One region of the Aeromonas enterica genome, then DNA from elsewhere that is predicted to be linked to it. Evidence: predicted binding sites of a transcription regulator. Region 1 holds the regulator's gene; each other region holds the start of a gene.

The links. Region 1 encodes LexA, which represses DNA repair genes until DNA is damaged. Its sites were predicted from a motif close to ANCTGTNTNNNNANACAGNT; they were not measured.
Positions count from the first base shown of each region.
Region 2: the regulator LexA is predicted to act here: its motif matches at 5,349-5,368, upstream of umuD (translesion error-prone DNA polymerase V autoproteolytic subunit).
Region 3: the regulator LexA is predicted to act here: its motif matches at 4,454-4,473, upstream of recN (DNA repair protein RecN).

Region 1 covers NZ_JBSTYL010000033.1:10,170-17,283, reverse strand. Annotated here, with positions in the region: gene plsB (glycerol-3-phosphate 1-O-acyltransferase PlsB) at 88-2,511, opposite strand; gene lexA (transcriptional repressor LexA) at 2,716-3,339, shown strand; gene ACW5XD_RS21900 (hypothetical protein) at 3,811-4,098, shown strand; gene ACW5XD_RS21895 (SCO family protein) at 4,319-4,948, shown strand; gene ACW5XD_RS21890 (MATE family efflux transporter) at 4,971-6,338, shown strand; gene trmL (tRNA (uridine(34)/cytosine(34)/5-carboxymethylaminomethyluridine(34)-2'-O)-methyltransferase TrmL) at 6,406-6,870, opposite strand; gene ACW5XD_RS21880 (ATP-binding protein) at 6,952-7,114, opposite strand, start outside.
Region 2 covers NZ_JBSTYL010000002.1:154,078-161,191, reverse strand. Annotated here, with positions in the region: gene ACW5XD_RS02955 (Rha family transcriptional regulator) at 10-621, shown strand; gene ACW5XD_RS02950 (recombination protein NinB) at 618-1,058, shown strand; gene ACW5XD_RS02945 (Ref family recombination enhancement nuclease) at 1,055-1,372, shown strand; gene ACW5XD_RS02940 (TIGR02642 family protein) at 1,587-2,285, shown strand; gene ACW5XD_RS02935 (cytolytic delta-endotoxin (insecticidal protein)) at 2,353-3,111, opposite strand; gene ACW5XD_RS02930 (hypothetical protein) at 3,314-3,661, shown strand; gene umuC (translesion error-prone DNA polymerase V subunit UmuC) at 3,627-4,913, opposite strand; gene umuD (translesion error-prone DNA polymerase V autoproteolytic subunit) at 4,910-5,332, opposite strand; gene ACW5XD_RS02915 (tetratricopeptide repeat protein) at 5,532-6,584, shown strand; gene ACW5XD_RS02910 (H-NS family histone-like protein) at 6,668-7,072, shown strand.
Region 3 covers NZ_JBSTYL010000026.1:1,350-8,463, reverse strand. Annotated here, with positions in the region: gene dnaJ (molecular chaperone DnaJ) at 1-344, opposite strand, end outside; gene dnaK (molecular chaperone DnaK) at 458-2,383, opposite strand; gene grpE (nucleotide exchange factor GrpE) at 2,683-3,258, opposite strand; gene nadK (NAD(+) kinase) at 3,524-4,408, shown strand; gene recN (DNA repair protein RecN) at 4,521-6,185, shown strand; gene ACW5XD_RS20165 (DHH family phosphoesterase) at 6,656-7,114, shown strand, end outside.

The DNA of each region.
Region 1 (7,114 bases):
ATTCGAGAGGCAGGGGAAACCCTGCTGCCATGAAAAAGGCCGCATGCTGCGGCCTTTTTATTGCTCTGTGTTTGGCTCTTCCCAGGGTCAGAGCCGGTTGCCCGCTTGTATGGTGCGGCGGATCTTGTTGCTCAGCAGCGGCACTATGTTGTCGGCCAGCGCCTGGAAGCGGCCCAGATCCGGTTTGCACTCGGGAGAGAGGTAACCCTCCTTGCGCAGGGTGTGGATCAGGGTGCTGAACAGCTTCTGGTCGAAGAATTCGGGGGCATTGATGCCGTGCAGGGTGCCGAGGCGCTCCGCCATCATCAGGCCGTCCGCCTCCAGCTGCTCCGCCTCGATATGGGGCTGGGCCAGCACCCGGGTCAGCACGATGGCGTAGCGCTGCAGCGTCTCCTGAATGCTCTCGGCCAGCAGCAGCAGGCGCATCTGGTTGCCCGGATTGACCCAGTAGCCACCGTCGCGGGCCTCGATCAGCTGCTGACGTTGCAGTTCGGCCAGCAGAGCATCGACCAGCTCCGGCAGCTCGTCCTCTTCGTAGCGCAGGAACAGCTCCGTCTTGAGCAGCGGGTAGATGTCGACGCAACGGGCGACTATCTCGCTGCGTGAGATCCCCTCGCAACGCTCGATCAGCGCCGCCACCAGAGAGGGCAGGGCGAACAGATGGAGTATGTTGTTGCGGTAGTAGGTCAGCAGGATCGCCTGATAACGGTCCAGGCTGATGATCTGGCCCAGCTTGTCCTCGCTCACCTCGAACTTGTTGAGCTCCATCGCCTGATCCAGCAGAGTTTTGGCATCCTCGTCCGGGATGGTGCTCTGCGGGCTGTAGGGCACCTGCTTGAGCAGATCCAGATAGGTGTTGATCTGGGCCTGCAGTTCGTCGCGGGTTAGGGCGTGGCGCTCGGCGGCCAGCAGTGCCAGAGAGCTCAGGGTCAGGCCATTGACGGCGGCGGCATCGTTGATGCGGGTCATCAGCAGCTCGGCCAGCTGGTTGACGGTGGGCGCCATCCACTCTGGGCGATCCTCCTGACCTATGTCGGCCTTCCACGCCGGCACATGCTCATTGAGGTAGCTGTTGAGGGTCAGCGGCTCGCCGAAGTTGACGAAGCCCCGGCCATAGTTGCGCAGCTTGCGCAGTATGCCGAGCACCTGCAGGAAGCTCTCCTTCTCCTTGCGGCTGCCCTTGAGCTCGTTGTGGTAGGTATTCACCTCCATCACGTGTTCGTAGCCCAGATAGACGGGCACCAGGGTAACCGGTCTGTCCAGCCCGCGCATCATGGCCTGCAGTGTCATGGCCAGCATGCCGGTCTTGGGTGGTAGCAGGCGGCCGGTACGGGAGCGGCCCCCTTCGGTGAAGAACTCCACCGAATAGCCCTTGGCAAACAGCAGGTTCAGGTATTCGCGAAAGACGGTGCTGTAGAGCGGGTTGCCCTTGAAAGTGCGGCGGATGAAGAAGGCGCCGCCGTGACGAAAGAGCGGGCCCGCCGGCCAGAAGTTGAGGTTGATGCCCGCCGCTATGTGGGGCGGCACCATCCCCTGGTGGTAGATGACGTAGGAGAGCAGCAGGTAGTCCATGTGGCTGCGATGGCAGGGCACATAGACGATCTCGTGCCCTTCCTGTGCCAGCTGGCGCACCTTCTCGGCGCCGTTGACCGACAGGCCGCGGTAGAGCTTGTTCCATAGCCAGCCGAGGAAGCTCTCGCCAAGACGGATCAACCGGTAGGAGAAGTCGGAGGCGATCTCGTCCATGTAGCCGTGGGCGCGTTTCTGCGCCTTTTCCAGGCTGATGCCGTCGCGCTGCGCCTCTTCCTCGATCGCCTGCTGGATTACGTTCGAATCGAGCAACTGCCTGAACAGCAGGTTGCGGTTTGGCAGTTTCGGGCCGGTGGCCGCCAGCTGCTGGCGGCTGAAGTGGGTGCGTGCCACCCGCGCCAGCTTGTGGGCGATAGCCTCGTCGGTGCCGTGCTTGTCAGCCATGTGACGCAGGGAGAGCGGCGGGGAGAAGCGCACCAGATTCTCGCGACCCTTGAGGATTACGATCAGTGCCTTCTTGAGGCGGTTCGGTGCCAGGCTGCTGATGATGTTCCAGCCGGAGGCTTCCTCGCCTTCCCGGCCGGGCGCGCGGCCCCAGAACAGAGTGACGGGCACCACCTGGATGTCCAGCGCCAGATCCTGCTTGTGCAGATCCAGCAGCTGGTGGAACTCCTGCAGGAAGGGCAGCGGTTTGCTGCGCTTGCCAAACAGGGGAGGCGGACGGTCCAGACAGACATAGCGCGGCAGCAACTGGCCGTTCAGCTCCAGCGGCGTGAAGGGGCCGGGCAGGCCGAGATCCTCGCAGCACTGCTGCAGTGTCATCAGATCGGTGATCGAGCTGGTTTTCAGGGCGTAGACGATGGGTCTTGCCGGATCCAGCTTGAGCTCGGTGATGGGATTTTCCGGCAGGCTTTTGTGATTGACCAAGCCACTGACCGGCCATTGCAAGATGGCTCTGGAAATCTTCTGTCCAAGGGACATGTGCGTCTGCTCTCCGAAAAAATGCGGCGTGAGCATAGCAAATCACCGGCGGCTTGTCGCCGAGAGGTACGATGAGTCGAGTGCGCCGGATCAAAACAACGGCAAATGAGCGCCGGGCAATGACAAATGTCAGCTGCGCCTTGCCTTGACCACAGCACTGTATATACTGCCAGTGTGCTGTATAAAAAGACAGGTGCCAATACTATGAAACCTCTTACCCCCCGCCAGGCCGAAGTGCTGGAGCTGATCAAGGTGAACATGAGCGAGACCGGTATGCCGCCGACTCGTGCCGAGATTGCCCAGAAGCTTGGTTTCAAGTCGGCCAATGCGGCCGAGGAACATTTGAAGGCCCTGGCCAAGAAAGGGGTCATCGAGATCATGCCAGGGACCTCCCGCGGCATCCGTCTGTTGATCGAAGAGGAAGAGGTGCTGGAAGAGAGCGGTCTGCCCCTGATCGGCAAAGTCGCGGCCGGTGAACCTATCCTGGCGCAGGAGCATATCGAGAGCCACTACCAGGTAGATCCCGCTCTGTTCCACCCCCGGGCGGATTTTTTGCTGCGGGTGCAGGGCATGAGCATGAAGAACATCGGCATCCTGGATGGCGATCTGCTGGCGGTACACAAGACTCAGGAGGTGCGCAACGGTCAGGTGGTGGTAGCGCGCCTCGATGAGGATGTCACCGTCAAGCGCTTCCAGCGCAAGGGCAGCCAGGTGTGGCTGCTGCCGGAAAACGAAGATCTGGAGCCCATAGCGGTGGATCTCTCCAGCCAGCAGCTCACCATAGAGGGCCTGGCCGTCGGCGTGATCCGCAACGCCGACTGGATGTAATCATCTTCACCACGACACGGCCTCCTGCGGGAGGCCGTGTCGTTTCTGCATTCCTTTTCCCATGATTTCAATCAGATCCTGATACCCGCCATTTTGTCTGCGATGAACGGCCGCAGGTGACTCATTTCAGATATATCATTTGGTAAGGCAGTGGACTTGCTGTACTGCCCGCGGATGCTCGACAAGGCGCTTTCCCCCTTCGCAGGTGGGAAAGGCACCCAAGGGCAGCTGGGATCCATGACAACAGCCTCACGTGCGCTGGCCAGCAATGGCGTTTGGCCGACTCACCACCGAGAGGGGCGATATCGCGGGATAAGAAGGGAGAGTGGTCAGCATGGCGCCGACGGCAACAACCGGCCGGGTAATGTAAGGCACACTCGCGCAGTCGACTCGCGGCAGTCATCGGTTTGATCGCCCTGGCGGTGGTGGACGATGCAGGTCGGCGTGACCTCTTGGTCAAGGAGGACAGGTATGGCTTCAAGCTCGCCATGGGATCCGGGTCTGGCATCGCCCGTTTCTTCCATCACACGTTTCATCAAGGGTAACCGGATGACCCGTTTTTACGCGCTCTGGGTGCATCACAAGGGCGCCTGCTGGACCATCTGGCTGGGTTGTCCCAAGGACAAGATAGTTCGCCTGGTCCGTCTGTTTCACAGTCATCATGACAGGGGGCCGGCGGAGACTTGCTGGACGGCCCCCGTCATACCGCTACACACACTGGCTCGCCGTTCCCATGAGCGACGCAGGCTGCAACCCTGATATCATCGCGTGCTGCTGACAGCCCCACCCTGACGGTGGGGCTGCTGTTTTGTGGCGTCGTCTGCTGGTGATCTGCCCACTGCGTCATCTTCTGACCGATGTCGGATGCCGAACCGGCGTCTGGCACATGGGATAGTCAGGTCCGGGAGTGTCTAGGTTACAATGGCTCGTCTATTCGGGCCCGATCTGCGGGCATGTCGAAGTGAAAGGGTCTGTTTTTATGGTTAAACCACGTTATCCCCTGCTGTTCCTGTTGCTGGTCGGGGGCATGATGGCCGCATTCTACTGGAACCAGCCTTCTCTACCCGAGCGTGCTGACTACTACCCGGCGGGGCGGGACATCAATCCGTTTGCCTTCACCGACGAGGATGGTCAGCCCTTTGTGCCTGCCAGTCTGGTGGGACACTGGACCTTCTTGTTTGTTGGCTATACCTTCTGCCCGGATATCTGCCCGACCACGCTGGCAGATCTGCGCTCTGTCTATCCGGCGCTGAAGACGATCGCGCCCAGCAGCCAAGTCGTATTCATTTCGGCGGATCCACAGCGGGATGACGCAGCCCGCCTCAAGACTTATACCGCCTTTTTCAATCCCGAGTTCAAGGCGGCAACCGGCCCCCATGACAAGCTGTTCCCGTTTGTGCGCAATCTTGGTCTTATCTACTCCATCGCCGATCAGGGTAAAAAGGAGTATCTGATCGATCACTCAGCTTCCATCGTGCTGATCAACCCGGACGGCAAGCTGGAGGCTGTATTCCGCCCCCAGGTGAGCCAGGGACAGGTACCACGCGTAGTCATGGCGACCCTGGTGTCCGATTTCGCCAAAATTGTGCAGCTGGAAGGCGGCGCGTGATGCGGGTCACGTGTCTGTTGCCATGGTGATCCCGCCCTGGTTGAAAGACGGCCGGCGCCATAGCGCCGTGTTTGCACTCGCTCTGCCCATGGTGTTCTCCAATATCACCACCCCCCTGCTGGGGCTGGTGGACACCTGGGTGATCGGTCATCTCGGCCAGGCCTGGTTTCTCGGTGGCGTCTCGGTTGGGGCGACCCTCATCAATCTTATCTTCTGGCTGCTGGGTTTCCTGCGCATGTCCACCACCGGATTGACTGCCCAGGCTCATGGAGCCGGCAGCCCGCACGGCCAGCTCGACACCCTGGCGCGTGCGCTTGGCCTTGCCGTGGGGCTGGGGCTGGCCCTGTTGCTGCTGTTGCTGCCCTTTCTGCCCTCGCTCATTGCTCTCAGTGGCGGCTCCGCCGAGGTGCAGGGTTATGCTGGCGAATATGTATCGGTACGGATCTGGAGCGCCCCGGCGGCGCTCTGCAATCTGGTGATCATGGGTTGGCTGCTGGGCATGCAGGATGCCCGCAGTCCCATGCTGCTGCTGATCTTCACCAACCTGGTCAATATGGTGCTGGATACCTGGTTCGTGCTGGGGCTGGGCTGGCAGGTGAAGGGGGTCGCCGCCGCTTCGCTACTGGCAGATTACAGTGCCCTGGGCGTTGGGCTCTGGCTGGTGAACCGCTATCTGCGCCGGCTTTCACCCGAGGTATGGCAGGGGGCCTGGCAGCGCTGGCGTCAGTGGCCGGCCTTGCTGAGATTGCTCAGTCTGAACCGGGACATCTTCATCCGCTCCCTTTGCCTGCAACTCTGTTTCGCCTTCATGACGTTGCAAGGGGCGCGACTGGGAGACGTGGCAGTGGCCGCCAATGCGGTGTTGCTCAACTTCCTGATGCTCATCTCCTACGGGCTGGATGGCTTTGCCTATGCGGTGGAGGCCATGGTGGGCCGTGCCATAGGTCGGCGGGATCGGCAGGGGCTACGCGAGGCCATAGTGTTGAACCTGGGGTGGGCGCTGCTCATCGCGATCGGGTTCTGCCTGCTGTTTGCGGCGGGCGGCAGTCGGCTCATCGCCCATATCACCGACATTCCGGCGGTGATCGCCGAGGCGAATCGCCAGCTGCCCTGGCTGATCGTCATGCCGTTGCTGGCGGTCTGGTGCTTCCTGCTGGATGGGGTTTTCATCGGCGCGACCCGGGCCCGCGAGATGCGCAACAGTATGCTGGTGGCGGTACTGTGTGGCTTCTTCCCCATCTGGTGGCTTTGTCAGGGTTGGGGTGTGGCCGCTTTGTGGGCCGCCATGGGAGCACTGATGGCGGGGCGGGGTCTGACGCTGGGGTGGCTGTGTTGGCAACTGGAACGGGATGGTCGCCTGCTGCACTCACCCCAAGGGTTGGAGTCATAGTCCGGCTGGTATGATCCGATCGTGAGGGCGGGCCGGATGGGATCCCTCATCACATGTGCTTGAGGGTTTAAAGCGAGCCTTGATAGCCTAGTTGGCGCCAGCTCTCATACACGAATACCGCTACTGCATTGGCCAGGTTCATGCTGCGGCTCTGGGGCAGCATGGGGATGCGCAACCGCTGCTCGAATGGCAGGCTCTCGATGATTTCGGCCGGCAATCCGCGGCTCTCCGGGCCGAACAGCAGGGCATCGCCGGGAGCAAACTGTACGGCCGAGTGGGCGGTGCTTCCCTTGGTGGTGCAGGCAAATACTCGCGTGGGCGCCACCTCGGCCAGAAAAGCGTCATAGCCAGGCCAGCGCTTCACCTCGGCAAACTCGTGATAATCGAGCCCGGCCCGTTTCACCCGCTTGTCATCCCACTCAAAACCCAGCGGTTCTATCAGGTGCAGCCGGTAGCCGGTGTTGGCGCAGAGACGGATGATGTTGCCCGTGTTGGGCGGGATTTCCGGTTGGTAGAGTACTATGTCGAGCATGGCGGGATCCTGATGAAGGCCGAGATTGGGGCGAAAGGGGCGCCAGCATACCCAGCGCCCGGGTGGATGAAAAGAGGCGACTCAGCCGATGGGCAGGCGGATGGTGATGGTCAGCCCGGCCGGCTGGTTGCTGCTGGCGCGTATGGTGCCACCGTGGCGCTGGATTGCTTCCGAGGCGATGGCCAGTCCGAGCCCGGTGCCTCCAGTCTTGGCGTTGCGGGCATCATCCACCCGAAAGAAGGGC
Region 2 (7,114 bases), on a different contig from region 1:
ACCCAGACCATGACCAAACCACATACCCGAGATCTATCTGCAGCACACCCACGCGGCTGTGCCAGCATCCACGACAGTAAGTCTATCCTTCAGTTCAGTCCCGAGCAGGTCGCGTTGTTCCAGAAACTGGTGAGTGCCCAGGAAGGGGAGGTGTTCACTACTTCCCGTAAAGTGGCCAAGTTGTTTGGGAAGCGCCATGACAACGTGCTGGCTGTGATTGAAAAGCTAGAGTGCAGTAAGGCATTTGCAGAACTCAATTTTGAGGTCTGCTTTGAAAACAGTAAGTTACAGAACGGTAAGCCTCTGAAGTATTACAACATCACCAAAGATGGACTGGTCTTCCTCGTGATGGGCTTCACTGGCAAGAAAGCATCCCAGCTAAAAGAGCTCTACATCTTGGCTTTCAACTGGATGCTCGAGCAGCTCCAGAATAAGCAGGAAGTGCTGCAGCTCCTTCATGACTTCACCCGGCGTGAAGCAATCTCCGTATCCAACGGAACTTTCCATGGGCAAGGCCTGGCCCAGCGACGCATCGAGAAGCGAGCGCTGGGTCTAGAACAAACCCAACTCAAGGTTCGAGTACAGCTTTCACTTGAACTGACAGGGGATGAGGCAGCATGAACTCCTACCCCAAGTATTTCCTCCGCAGTCCTGAAATTCGGTCCCGTGCCTGCCAGTTGGTCGCTGGCCTGCCGGTTGACCAGGACAAGCCGCTGGTCATCGAAATCAAGGAGATGACCCGTTCTCTCGCCCAAAACTCAATGCTCTGGGCGTGTCTCACCGACATCGCCGAGCAGGTGAACTGGCACGGCCGCAAGCTCTCCAAGGAGGACTGGAAACACGTTCTCAGCGCGGCACTGTACCAGCAGGATGTGGTACCGAACATCGACGGTACCGGCTTCGTGGTGCTGGGTAAGTCCACTTCCAGGATGACCGTGCGCGAGATGCGCGACCTCATCGAGTTGGCCCAAGCCTTCGGTGCCCAGAAGGGCGTGCGGTTCGGGGATGAATCTCGCCGAGGCTTCGACTGGGTGGCGGCATACGGGAGGGCGGCATGAGCAAGACCAAGGCTGATAAGCAGTATCTTTCTGACGTCGCCTCCCTGGGTTGTGTTGCTTGTCGCAATGCAGGCCTGGGGCCAAGTCCTGCGGAAATTCACCATGTGCGTTCTGGCGTCGGGATGGCGCAGCGCGCCGCTCACACCCAGGTGCTGCCCCTTTGCACCCGCCACCACCGTGCCTGTTACCCCACTGGCTTCCACGCCGCCCCCAAGAGCTGGCAGGCCGAGCACGGCAGTGAGGAGGTATTGCTGGAACAGGTGGCCAGGGAGGTGGCCGAACTGCGCAATAACACCATCGGAAGGGCGGCGTGATCTACCTCTCCGCCCTCGAGATCCACGGCGGGATCCACTCCGGCGGCCGGCACACCCGGGGGAGGGGTTTCGTAGAGAACCGGGCCACAATGAACGAGGCCGCTCTCCTGGGGTGGACCGTGCTGGAGATTGCGCCCGAACATATCAAATCCGGCAAGCTGCGTGCCTGGCTGCTCGCCGCTTTCAATCAAGACCCAGACCAGAGGACCAACCCATGACCAATGCGATCGAAATGGCCCTGCGCCTGTTTTCACCGAAAGGTGCGCTCCATGAGCCTATCTCTGGCAATTTCAACGCCCTGGGGCGTGATGATCTGATTGGTGCCTTGCAGATGGCAGCAAAGGATAATCCCCTTGGCCTGCAGTATCTAATGGCCGATCACCTTAGTGATGAGGGAGCAAGTCAGGGGCTGCTGGTCCACTTCTGTACCTCCCTGGGCAGCAGCGATGCCGGTGGCATGGCTATGGCTATCCTGCTGCGTCGCCCGCTGCCAGAGCAGTTGGAGCGGCTGGTGTTGTCCCACCCGCACTATGACAAGGAGCGCCGCCGGGCCGCCGTGGTGATGGAGAAGGCCAAGCGTGCGCACCGGGCTGGCAATAACCATGAGTACCAGCGCCTGCTGGATGAGCGGAATGGGATACTGGGCCTTGCCCGTGCTCACTGTGTGGCCGATATGCTGCGGTCGGGGCGCTGCCCGCACTGCAATGGTACCGGCGTGCGCCAGCGGCGCAATGACGAATGCCCGAAGTGTCACGGTACTGGGCGAGTGGTGCCGGATGCCGAGTTGGTATCGCGCCGGTTCGGCGTGCAGATGCGGCAGGCGGTGGAGAAAACGGTTGATGAGGTACTCCACCAGGCGTCAGACCTAGCCAGGGTCATGGACCGGCAAGTGAAGGAAATGCGGATAGGCTGATATTTGTTGTTCAAAGACCCAATGAAAAACGCCCTCCTGAGAAGGGCGTTCCTGCTGCATGGACTTCTTACTTAATACGTACCGGCTCGTTGTTTTTGTGCTGGGTGAAGAACTCTTGTGCCTCTTGGTGCGGATCTTTCCCACCCTTGGCGGCCAGCTTCAAGTTGGCTGGTGCTTTTATCATCTCGATTACAGACAGAGATTGCAGGTGGACGCGGTAGGACTCCTTGTCCTTCAGGGTAATAAAGAGGACACGTTCCTTTTCAATATCTACGTTAATCTCCATACCCATTGGCAGCCCGTACAGGAACAGGCCGGTTTCTTTGGACTGGACCCCGAACAGTATGTTGTACTGATAGGTTGTCTTGTGCGCTTCGCTCTTCTCCCAGAAGATCCAAGCGCTGTCTTTCTGCTCATTCAGGTTGGTAAAGGCGCTGGAGACTGACTCGACCAGCTTTGCCTTCGGGCCTTCACCGAGCACCACCCCGAGTACCTTGTTCAGGATTTCCAGCACCTTATCCACCATGAGCGTAACCGCGGCATTGGACTGCTCTATTGTCTGGTCGGTGAAGTTGATCACTGCCATTTCGGGGTGGGCCTTGATCAGGGTGAGTGCTTTTTGAACATCAAACCGGAGTGACTTCCCATCAGCCGTTGGTACCAGAGCATCTTGGAATACTCTGGCCATCGCAAAAGCTTGCGGTGCGATGTTGGGATCCGTGATCGAAAAGATCTCGTTGAAGTTGACCTGGCCTTCACTGGTTGAAAGCGAAACAAAAATATTCCGGGTGACGATATTTTTGGTTTTATCCACGGTGGTATTCATAGGTTCATCCTTGTGCTCGTTATGTGATTGAACTGCAGTGTTCTTAGGGGCCAGCAAGGTATATTCGTAGATGATAGTTCTATCAACTATGGTGTCCCATATGGGGGTTAAATGGATCTTTTCTCATTTATGGCTTCCAGGTACTTGCAGGATTGGGATGGGAGGTCTATAGCAATTGAGTCTGTAGTTAAAGGGGGAGAGGATGCAGAAGAGTGTGCTGAGGCCAATGGCTTTACAGGTCGCCGGATGGGGGATGCTCTATGGCGATTTCTTCGATCTGCATTCAATCACCAGTCTGCTTGGGGTGCCGGACGCTGTGGCCGGCGACGTGATGATCTACCTGCGTACTCTCAGCTATGTGGAGACAGTGGCCGAGACTAGGAACTGCAAACGAGAGCCCGGTAAGCGAAGCTCTCATCGGGTTTTCATCAAGGTGATAGCCATTCATCCTGAGCCGCTTCCAGGTTCAGAGTCTTTCAAGCTAAATGTGCTGCGTTCGAAGCTGGCTCGCCTTTCTAAGGCAATGCCTTTGCCACGGGGAGCTCGCTAATGCTTGTTGTGTAGCGTGGGCTGAGCTTCTCTCGTTTCATCATCCATTCCCTGTTGTCACGTCCTCTTGCGGCAAAGTAAACCTTCCCCATTCGCCCCTGGTTAATCCTGTCGATCACCTGCATGAGAGCATCACTGCGGGGATCCTGTTGCTCGTTGATGAATAGATCCCCTTGCTGGATACCTGCTGGGGTGAAGTCGGCGAGCATGACGCCGCCTTTTTGGTAGCGCTGGTCTTCAACCCAGATCCGAGAGAGAAGAGGGGCTATCAGAGATAACAGGGCCCGGGTGTCATTGGTGGGCACCGCCAACTTGGTGCTGATCTGGTTGCCGTAGTAGGGCGCCTTGTCACTGAACGGGCTGGTGCGGATGAATAGGGTCACATGGCGGCAGCACATGCCCTCCGCCCTGAGCTTATCGGCGGCCCGCTCCATGTACCCGGCCAGAGCCTGATGCATTGGCCCCATGGTGGTGATCCGCTCGCCAAAGGAGCGTGAGCAGATGATCTGCTGCTTTGCCTGAGTCAGTTGCTCCAGCTCGGCGCAGGGGATCCCCCGCAACTCCTGCACCGTTCGCTCTACCACAACCCCATATCTCTGACGAAGGGCCTTTGGATCTGCTGCAACCAGCTCGGCAACAGTCTTGATGCCCTGCTCGTTGAGTTTTGCCGACAGCCGCCGGCCGATGCCCCATATCTCATCTACTGGGGTGATGGCCATCAGCCGGGCTCGCCGCGCCTCGTCACGCAGATCGACAACCCCCCCAGTGGCCGGCCACTTCTTGGCGGCGTAGTTGGCGAGCTTGGCCAGCGTCTTGGTAGGGCCAATACCGACCCCAACCACAAGCCCCGTCCACTGTTGCACCCGCTCGCGAACTTGGCGGCCATACTCCACCAGGTCGCCAGCCCAGCTCTCGCTCAGCTCAATAAAAGCCTCGTCTATGCTGTAGACCTCCACCGCTGGCGCCATTCCCTCCAAAATCGTCATCACCCTCTGCGACATGTCACCGTAGAGCGCATAGTTGCTGGAGAACCAGACACCGCCCATTGCCTCGAAAAACTGGCGGATCTGGAAGTAGGGCACACCCATCTTGATCCCCAGCTTCTTGGCCTCAGCGGATCGGGCTACCACACAGCCGTCATTGTTGGAGAGTACGACAATGGGCACCCCCTTGAGGTCTGGGCGAAACAGGCGCTCGCAGGAGGCATAGAAGTTGTTCACATCGACCAGAGCCACGGCGCAGCTCTTGTTCATGGTGTCGCCATCTTGTGTACAACAAATACCACCACTCCGAAGATTTCCAACTCCTGCCCCTCACAGAAATTGATAGGCAGATAGGCCGGATTGCCCGGCAGCAGCACTACCGTGGGCACAAGCTGCAGTTTTTTCACCGTGAACTCGCCATCGACAGCGGCGACCACAACGCAACCATGCAACGCCTTGCGGCTGCGATCCACGACCAGCAGGTCGCCGTCACGGATCCCGTGATCCACCATGCTATCCCCGGCAGCCCGTACAAAGTAGGTGGCTGCTGGGTGGGCAACACACAGCTGGTTCAGATCGATAGCCTGTTCGACATAGTCTTGGGCGGGGGACGGGAAGCCGCATGCCGCAGGGGATAGGAACAAGGGAATTTCCAACGCCGGAGCGTTGAGATCGGGTACTGCATACATGATGAGGGCTCTATTGTGCTGTATATAAATACAGTATAGCGGTCCCCATGGAGAAGATCACCGTGGAGCGATTGGCTCCTGGCCTTGGCTTCGATGATCATGCTGATGACACAACCTGTCACTTATGGACCGATGGATCATTTAATAGACACAATGGTATGGCACAATTGAGGCTTTATTTGATCGTGTGGGCATAGGGATGAATAAGAAGCTGGCGGTTTGCTTAGGTGTATTTCTGGCGTCCTGGCTGAGTGTAGGCCATGCCGATGAGAACGTGGGGAAAGCCAAGGCGCTGATTGAGAAGGGACAAGTACAGAATGATATCGCCCTATTACGAGAGGCTATCGCTTTACTCGAACCTGCAGTGAAAAAGGGAGACCCCAGCGCGCAGTTTGAGCTCGGCAGGTTGTATGCCGATGGGCGTTATGACACTCGCAACGGGCCGGAAGCACTCTCGTTAATCACTGCTGCGGCCGAACACGGTAATGCAGATGCTCAGCTCTATCTTGGGCAAATCCATTCAGGGACTTCTCAAGGGATTATTGAGGTTGAGCGTGATAGTGAGGTCGGGCTGAAGTGGTATGAAAAATCAGCTGCCCAAGGTAACCTGCATGCCCAGTATGTATTGGGAGTCGAATACTCGAGTGATTACGGACCCATTCATGACGATGGGATCGCTCTAAAGTGGTATCTCCGTTCGGCTGAAAAAGGATACGTGTACTCTCAAGAGGCATTAGGCAATGTCTATCTATTTGGTCGTCTAGGACAGAAGATAGATAGAAACAAAGCAGAACATTATTTGAAACTCGCTGCAGCCCAGGGTTCACAGGACGCGGAAGGAAAACTGAAGGTGTTACGTTGTTTGGATGGTGCAGATCCCGATGGTGATATTAAAGCCTTAATGCCATTATGTGAAAACGAGGATGCAGAGAGAGGGATCGAGTTGTGGGTTGGTTTAAGATGTCAAGATGTAGACGTTGGCAACGCGCAATCTGTTGATGCTTGCTTTAGCAAACAGTCGAAAAACAATCCTGAAGCTAATTTTATTAGAGCGTTTGCTTTTGCATTTGGCTATGGGCGTCCTGTAAATTTGGCAGAAGCTTACGTTTACTTTTCAATGGCTGAAATGTCGTCTGGAAATGAGCGTGAGTTAGTAGTAGCATATAAACAAGCCATCGAAAAGGCGCTATCTCCTGTGAGCCTATTAAAGGCCAAACAACGGTTTGAAGAGTTAACTTCTGATAAGGAGTGATTCGAGTACGCTTTTTCTTGGTGCAAATGGCTAACGTGCGCGTCGATTGACTCATCCAATAAATAAGCTTCTAGGGTAAAATGATGAATGAATTTATTAAAGTCTTTCTGAATCAACGTAGTTTGCGGGCTGCATTGCGCGAGCTGAGCTTCGAACAATTGGTTGAGGCGAAAGAAAAATTCGATGCCATTTTCCAGGAGCGTGAAGAATCCGCTTCGAAAGAGATGGCTGAGCAAAAGGCCCATTTGGCAAAGCTGGCTGAATTCCAAGCAATGCTTCAAGACGCAGGTATAGACCCGACTGAATTAGTTGGTACCAGCGAACCTAAAGTCGCTAAGGGCAGTGTGACGAAGCGGACCCCGCGTCCTGCCAAGTACAAATATACCGAAAGTGGTGTAGAGAAAACATGGACCGGCCAAGGCCGTATGCCTAAGGCGATTGCACTTGCAGTTGAAGGCGGCACCTCTCTTGATAGCTTCCTGATTTAATCCAGTCTGAAGGCCAAGGCTCACGCCTTGGCCTTCATAATG
Region 3 (7,114 bases), on a different contig from region 1:
GGACCACGACGACCGCCGCCGTTGCGGCCGCCAAAGATGTCGCCAAAGATGTCGCCGAACGCATCACCAAAATCGGCACCACCGCCAAAGCCACCGTGGCCACCGCCACCCTGGCTCTGATCCACGCCGGCATGACCGTACTGGTCATAGCGAGCCCGCAGATTGTCGTCGGTCAGGATCTCATAGGCTTCCTTGACCTCTTTGAACTTCTCTTCGGATGCGGCATCACCCTGATTGCGATCCGGGTGAAACTTCATCGCCAGACGCTTGTACGCCTTCTTGATCTCGCGCTCGTCGGCATCTTTCGATACCCCGAGCACTTCATAGAAATCGCGCTTTGACATACTGATCCTGTTGCTACGTAAACAGTTATGCAGACGGGCGTTGGTCACCCAACGCCCGTAAATTCATCGTTCAAGCCGATGGGCAGAGCGGACTCTACCCATCTGGGTGTGGCTTATTTCTTGTCGTCTTTCACTTCTTCGAACTCGGCGTCGACCACGTCGTCGTCAGCCTTGGCGGAAGAAGAGGACTGGCCGGCATCGGCGCCAGCACCCTGAGCCTGGGCTTGCTGCTGGGCAATTTCCATCAGCTTCTGGGAGGCTTCCATCAGCGCCTGTTGCTTGGCTTCGATGGCTGCCTTGTCATCACCCTTGATGACGGCTTCCAGCTCGCTCAATGCGGTTTCGATCTTGGTCTTGTCGTCGGCAGGCAGGGCATCACCGGCTTCGGTGACCTGCTTGCGGACCGAGTGGACCAGACCGTCAGCCTGGTTACGAGTCTGCACCAGCTCTTCAAACTTCTTGTCTTCGGCCGCGTTGGCTTCGGCTTCGCGTACCATGCGCTCGATCTCTTCATCAGACAGACCGGAGGAAGCCTGGATGGTGATCTTCTGCTCCTTGTTGGTCTCCTTGTCTTTGGCAGAGACGTGCAGGATACCGTTGGCATCGATGTCGAAGGTCACTTCGATCTGCGGCAGGCCGCGCTGAGCCGGACGGATGCCTTCCAGATTGAACTGGCCCAGAGACTTGTTGTCGCTGGCGCGCTTGCGCTCACCCTGCAGCACGTGAATGGTCACGGCAGACTGGTTGTCTTCGGCAGTAGAGAACACCTGGGACTTCTTGGTCGGGATGGTGGTGTTCTTCTCGATCAACGCCGTCATCACGCTGCCCATGGTTTCAATACCCAGGGAGAGCGGGGTCACGTCCAGCAGCAGTACGTCTGTCTTGTCACCGGACAATACGGCACCCTGGATGGCAGCACCCATGGCCACTGCTTCGTCCGGGTTGACGTCTTTGCGCGGCTCTTTGCCAAAGAACTCGGCAACAGTCTTCTGCACCATCGGCATGCGGGTCTGACCACCCACCAGGATCACGTCGTCGATCTCGCCAACCGCCAGACCGGAGTCTTTCAGGGCGGTACGGACAGGTTCGAGCGAGTCTTTCACCATATCTTCCACCAGGGATTCCAGCTTGGCGCGGGTCACCTTGATGTTCATGTGCTTCGGACCGGTGGCATCTGCAGTGATGTACGGCAGGTTCACGTCGGTCTGCTGGGCAGAAGAGAGCTCGATCTTGGCTTTCTCGGCGGCATCTTTCAGACGCTGCAGGGCCAGCTGGTCGTTGCGCAGGTCAATGCCCTGCTCACGCTTGAACTCGTCTACCAGATAGTTGATGACACGGTTGTCGAAGTCTTCACCACCCAGGTGGGTGTTACCGTTGGTCGCCAGTACTTCGAAGGTGGTTTCCCCTTCGACTTCGTCGATCTCGATGATGGAGATATCGAAAGTACCGCCACCCAAGTCATATACGGCAACCTTGCGCTCGCCCTTGACCTTGTTCACGCCGTAAGCGAAAGCCGCGGCAGTCGGTTCGTTGATGATGCGTTTTACATCCAGACCCGCGATGCGACCGGCATCCTTGGTAGCCTGACGCTGGGCATCGTTGAAGTAGGCCGGCACTGTGATAACCGCTTCGGTTACCGGCTCGCCCAGATAATCCTCGGCGGTCTTCTTCATCTTCTTCAGCACTTCGGCAGAGATCTGCGGCGGTGCCATTTTCTTGCCCTTCACTTCAACCCAGGCGTCACCGTTGTCAGCCTTGGCGATGGCGTACGGCATGATCTTCAGGTCACGCTGCACTTCTTCATCTTCGAAACGGCGACCGATCAGACGCTTGATGGCGAACAGGGTGTTCTTCGGGTTGGTGATGGCCTGACGCTTGGCCGGCTGACCAACCAGGATCTCGCCATCATCGGCATAGGCAATGATGGACGGAGTAGTACGATCGCCTTCTGCGTTCTCGATCACGCGAGCGGTGTCGCCATCCAGAATAGCGACGCAGGAGTTGGTAGTACCCAGGTCAATACCGATGATTTTACCCATTTGACGAATCTCCAAATACTTTGAATAAACTGGCGAGGAACTCGCCTTAATGCGTTAACGGCTAGGTGGGGGCAGCCAGTGTGGCTTTCAAGCTCCCGGCATCAAATTTTTTGTGCCGCCGCGACCTTGCAACCTATATGGGGTCTCAAGTTGACGCTTCAAGCCCCGCCCTCAAAAAACCGCGCATTCTTGCCCTGTTTACGGGTGAATGCTTGCCAAATGGCACCATAAAATACGCATCATGGCGCCGCTACCAATAAAAAGCCCGCCGAGCGGCGGGCTCAGCACAGCGATATGACTCAGGCCGGCGCCTTGGAGACCATCACCATGGCCGGACGGATCACCCGACCGTTGAGCTCGTAGCCCTTTTGCATCACGGCGATGACGGTGTTCGGTGCCAGCTCGCCATTCTCGATCATGCTCATCGCCTGATGGGCATTGGGATCGAACGGCTGGTTGAGCGGATCCAGCGGATTCAGACCAAACTTGCCCACCGAGCTCTGCATCGATTTGAGGGTCAGCTCGACCCCTTCGATCATCGGCTTGAGGGCATCGTTCTCTTTGTCCGCCAGCTCGATGGCGCGCTCCAGGTTGTCCAGTACCGGCAGCAGTTCGGCGGCGAATTTCTCCAGCGCAAACTTGTGGGCCTTCTCCACGTCCTGGGCGGCACGGCGACGCAGGTTTTCCATCTCGGCGACGGCACGAATGGCACGCTCGCGTTCTTCATTGGACGCCTGCAGGGCGGCGTCCAGTTGGGCCTCCAGCTCGGCAATGCGGGCCTGCTCGGCTGTCACTTCACTGTCTACATCGGTCGGCTCGACTGGCTGGACTTCCACTTGCTCCATCGCTTCAACCTTTTGTTCTTCGTGGTTCATGACATCTCCAATTTCAGGGTTGCTTGTTAGGGTCTGTTGACGTTCGGTGCGCGACAAGTCGGTAACAGACCCTGTAATGGCGCTATTATGGGGACGCAGCCCCGGCTTTCAAGGGGAAAAGGGCGCTATCGTCGCCAATGAGCCGCGCCAATGGCCAAATTGCCACTTTTGATGGCGGTATGCCCACCAGGAGACGCTGGCGGCAGACAAATCCCCCGCAAAGCGCGGTATACTCCCCCAATACTCATCCCAGACCCGACAGCATATGGATTCTCCGTTCAAAACCATTGCCCTGATTGGCAAACCCCACCACGAAGGGGCCAACCAGACCCTGACCGGCTTGCATCAATATCTCACTACCCGAGGTTTTCGGGTGCTGGTGGAGAGCCGGGTGGCCCACACCCTCGGCATCATGGACGAGAACGTGATGGATCTGGTCCAGCTCGGTGAGCTGGCGGATCTGGCCATCGTCGTCGGCGGGGACGGCAACATGCTGGGGGCGGCCCGGGTGCTGTCACGGTTCGATGTGGCGGTGATCGGCGTGAACCGGGGCAATCTCGGCTTTTTGACCGACCTGTCGCCGCAGGATTACCTGCTGCCGCTGGAACAGGTGCTCTCCGGCCACTACAAGAGTGAACACCGCTTCCTGCTAGAGGCGGCGGTCTATCGTCACGGGGAGCGCAAGTCGAGCAACCTGGCGGTGAACGAAGCCGTGCTGCACCCGGGCAAGATAGCCCACATGATCGAGTTCGAGGTCTATATCGATGGCAGCTTCATGTACAGCCAGCGCTCGGACGGCATCATAGTCGCCACCCCGACCGGCTCCACCGCCTATTCCCTGTCGGCGGGCGGCGCCATCCTCACCCCCAAGCTCAACGCCATCACGCTGGTGCCCATGTTTCCGCACACCCTCAGCAGCCGCCCCATCGTGCTGGACGCCGACAGCGAGGTGCGCCTGCTGGTCTCGCCGGACAACCAGGATGACGCCATGCAGGTGAGCTGCGACGGTCAGGTCACCCTGGCGGTGCATCCGGGGGATGAGATCCTCATCAAGAAAAGCAGCCACAAGCTGCATCTGGTACACCCGCTCGACTACAGCTACTTCCACGTGCTGCGCAACAAGCTCGGCTGGGGCAGCAAGCTGTTCTAAGCCGCTTTTCAACTCTCTTGTCCATCCTGTTGCGGGCCGACTCTTTACTGTATGTAAAACCAGTATATACTGGATGCATACACAGTAATGTTGGCCCATACAGGATGAGACCATGCTGACCCAGCTGACCGTCAACAACTTCGCTATCGTCAAGTTTCTCGAACTCGATCTGCAACCCGGCATGACCTGCATCACGGGTGAGACAGGGGCCGGTAAATCCATCGCCATAGATGCGCTCGGCCTCTGCCTCGGCGAGCGGGCCGAGGCCAGCATGGTGCGCCCCGATAGCGACAAGACAGAGGTCAGCGCCCGTTTCCTGCTGGACGGCAACCCGGCAGCCCGCGCCTGGCTCGCAGCCAACGAACTGGACAACGAAGGCGAATGCATAGTGCGGCGGGTACTCTCCGCCGAAGGGCGCTCCCGCAGCTACATCAACGGTGTGCCCGTCCCGCTCACCCAGCTCAAGAACCTGGGTCAACTGCTGGTCAACGTCCACGGCCAGCACGCCCACCAGCTCCTGCTCAAACCCGACTACCAGCTCAGCTTGCTGGATGGCTATGCCGGCCATCACCTGCTGTTGGAAGAAGTGCGCCAGCACTATCAGCTGTGGCGCCAACTGCAAAACGAGCTCAATCGCCTCAAGGCAGAACAACAACAGCGGGAGGCCCGCCGTCAGCTCATCGAATATCAGGTGCAGGAGCTGGACGAATTTGCCCTGCAACCAGGAGAGTTCGAGGCGATCGAAGAGGAACACCAGCGCCTGGCCAACGGCACCGAGCTGATGCAGGAGTGCGGCGCCTGTCTCGATCTGCTCTATGACAACGAAGAGACCACCATCGCCGGCTTGTTGCAAGTCGCCGTCGACAAGGCCGAGGGTCTGGTGGGCATGGACAGCCGGCTCACCCCTGTGCTGGAGATGTTGAACGAGGCGATGATAGGCGTGCAGGAGAGCCACAGCGAGCTGCGCAGCTATCTGGATCGGCTTGAACTGGATCCCGAACGCTTCAACGAGCTGGAAGCCCGTCTCTCCAAAGCCATTAATCTGGCCCGCAAGCACCATGTCAAACCGGCCGAGCTGGCCCTGCATCATCAGGATCTGGCCAGTGATCTTGCCCGCCTCAATTCCGATGAAGAGCGCCTCGAGGGCATGGAAGATGAACTGGCCGAGGCCCGCCTCGCCTTCGTGCAGGCCGCCGAGGCCCTGAGTCAGAGCCGCCAGCGTTACGCCCAGGAGCTCGGTACCAAGGTGACCGCCAGCATGCACGAGCTGGCGATGCCCGATGGGCGCTTCGCCATCGAGGTGCGGCCGGATGCCCAGAGCAGTCTGTCACCGCTCGGTATCGATCGGGTGGAATTCATGGTCACCACCAACCCGGGGCAACCGATCCAGCCGCTCGGCAAGGTGGCCTCGGGGGGTGAACTGTCGCGGATCAGCCTCGCCATCGTGGTGATCAGCGCCCGCAAGGTCTCGACTCCGACCCTGATTTTCGATGAAGTAGATGTGGGGATCAGCGGCCCCACCGCCGCCGTGGTGGGTCGTCTGCTACGCCAGCTTGGTGAATCCACTCAGGTGATGGTGGTGACTCACCTGCCGCAGGTGGCAGGCAAGGGACACCAGCACATGGTGGTGAGCAAGCACACGGACGGCAAGACCACCGAAACCCAGATGCAGGCGCTGGATCAGGGAGACCGCCTCAAGGAGCTGGCTCGTCTGCTGGGCGGCGACCACATCACGGACAATACCCTGGCCAACGCCCGCGAGCTGCTTGCCTCCTGAGCAAGCATGTCCAGGCAGGCAGCAAAAGGGAGAGTCAGACCCGCGGGGTTGGGCTCTCCTTTTTTATTGCTCCCCCTCATTGCCTCCTGACCTTTTCTTCTCCCACCGCCCTCTCCTCTGGCCAGCCAACATCAGCGAAGCCTCTCTGAGCCAACTCTGACACTGGCGCCAGTGGTGGACAGGACAACACCTGAGCTGCAGCCCAGTTCCCGGGTCTGGGTCTGGGTCTGGGTCTGGGTCTGGGTCTGCAACAAGGTGCTCGTTCTGAGTCTGATCCGCCCACCCACACTGCTGAGGGCAGCAAGGGGCGATCGGATCAGCCTGGTTGCCAGAAGTAGCACAGGTGCATAGAGTGAAACCAGACTGGGGGGACAAGCCCTCACTTCGTTTAGCCATCTTATCCGCGCCCCTGCCCGACCTGCGTCATCGCGAGCTCGGCCAGGCGAGCCTCCAACGTCAGGAATGTCTTTATGCTCCATGTGTTTGGCCACAAGAACCCCGATAGCGACAGCATCTGTACCGCCCTGGTCGCCGCCGACTGGCTCAATCGCCAAGGCCGACCGGCCCAGGCCTATGCTCTGGGTGAACCCATTGCCGAAACCCGCTTCATTCTGGAAACCGCCGGGGTCGATGCCCCGCCCCTGCTGCTGGGCAGCGTGGCCAACAAACCTGTGTTTCTGGTGGATTTCAGCGAACTGGAGCAGGGGCCAGAGGGGCTGGCCGAGGCCGACGTGCAGGGGCTGATCGATCACCACAGGATAGGCACACTCATCACCCGGGGCCCGCTCGATGCCTGGATCCGGGCCGTGGGGTGCAGCGCCACCGTCCTGCTGGAACTGATGGGCTATGACACCCTCTCCCGCATCCAGGCTCGCCTGCTGCTGGGGGCCATCATCAGCGATACCTTCAGCCTCACCTCGCCGACCACC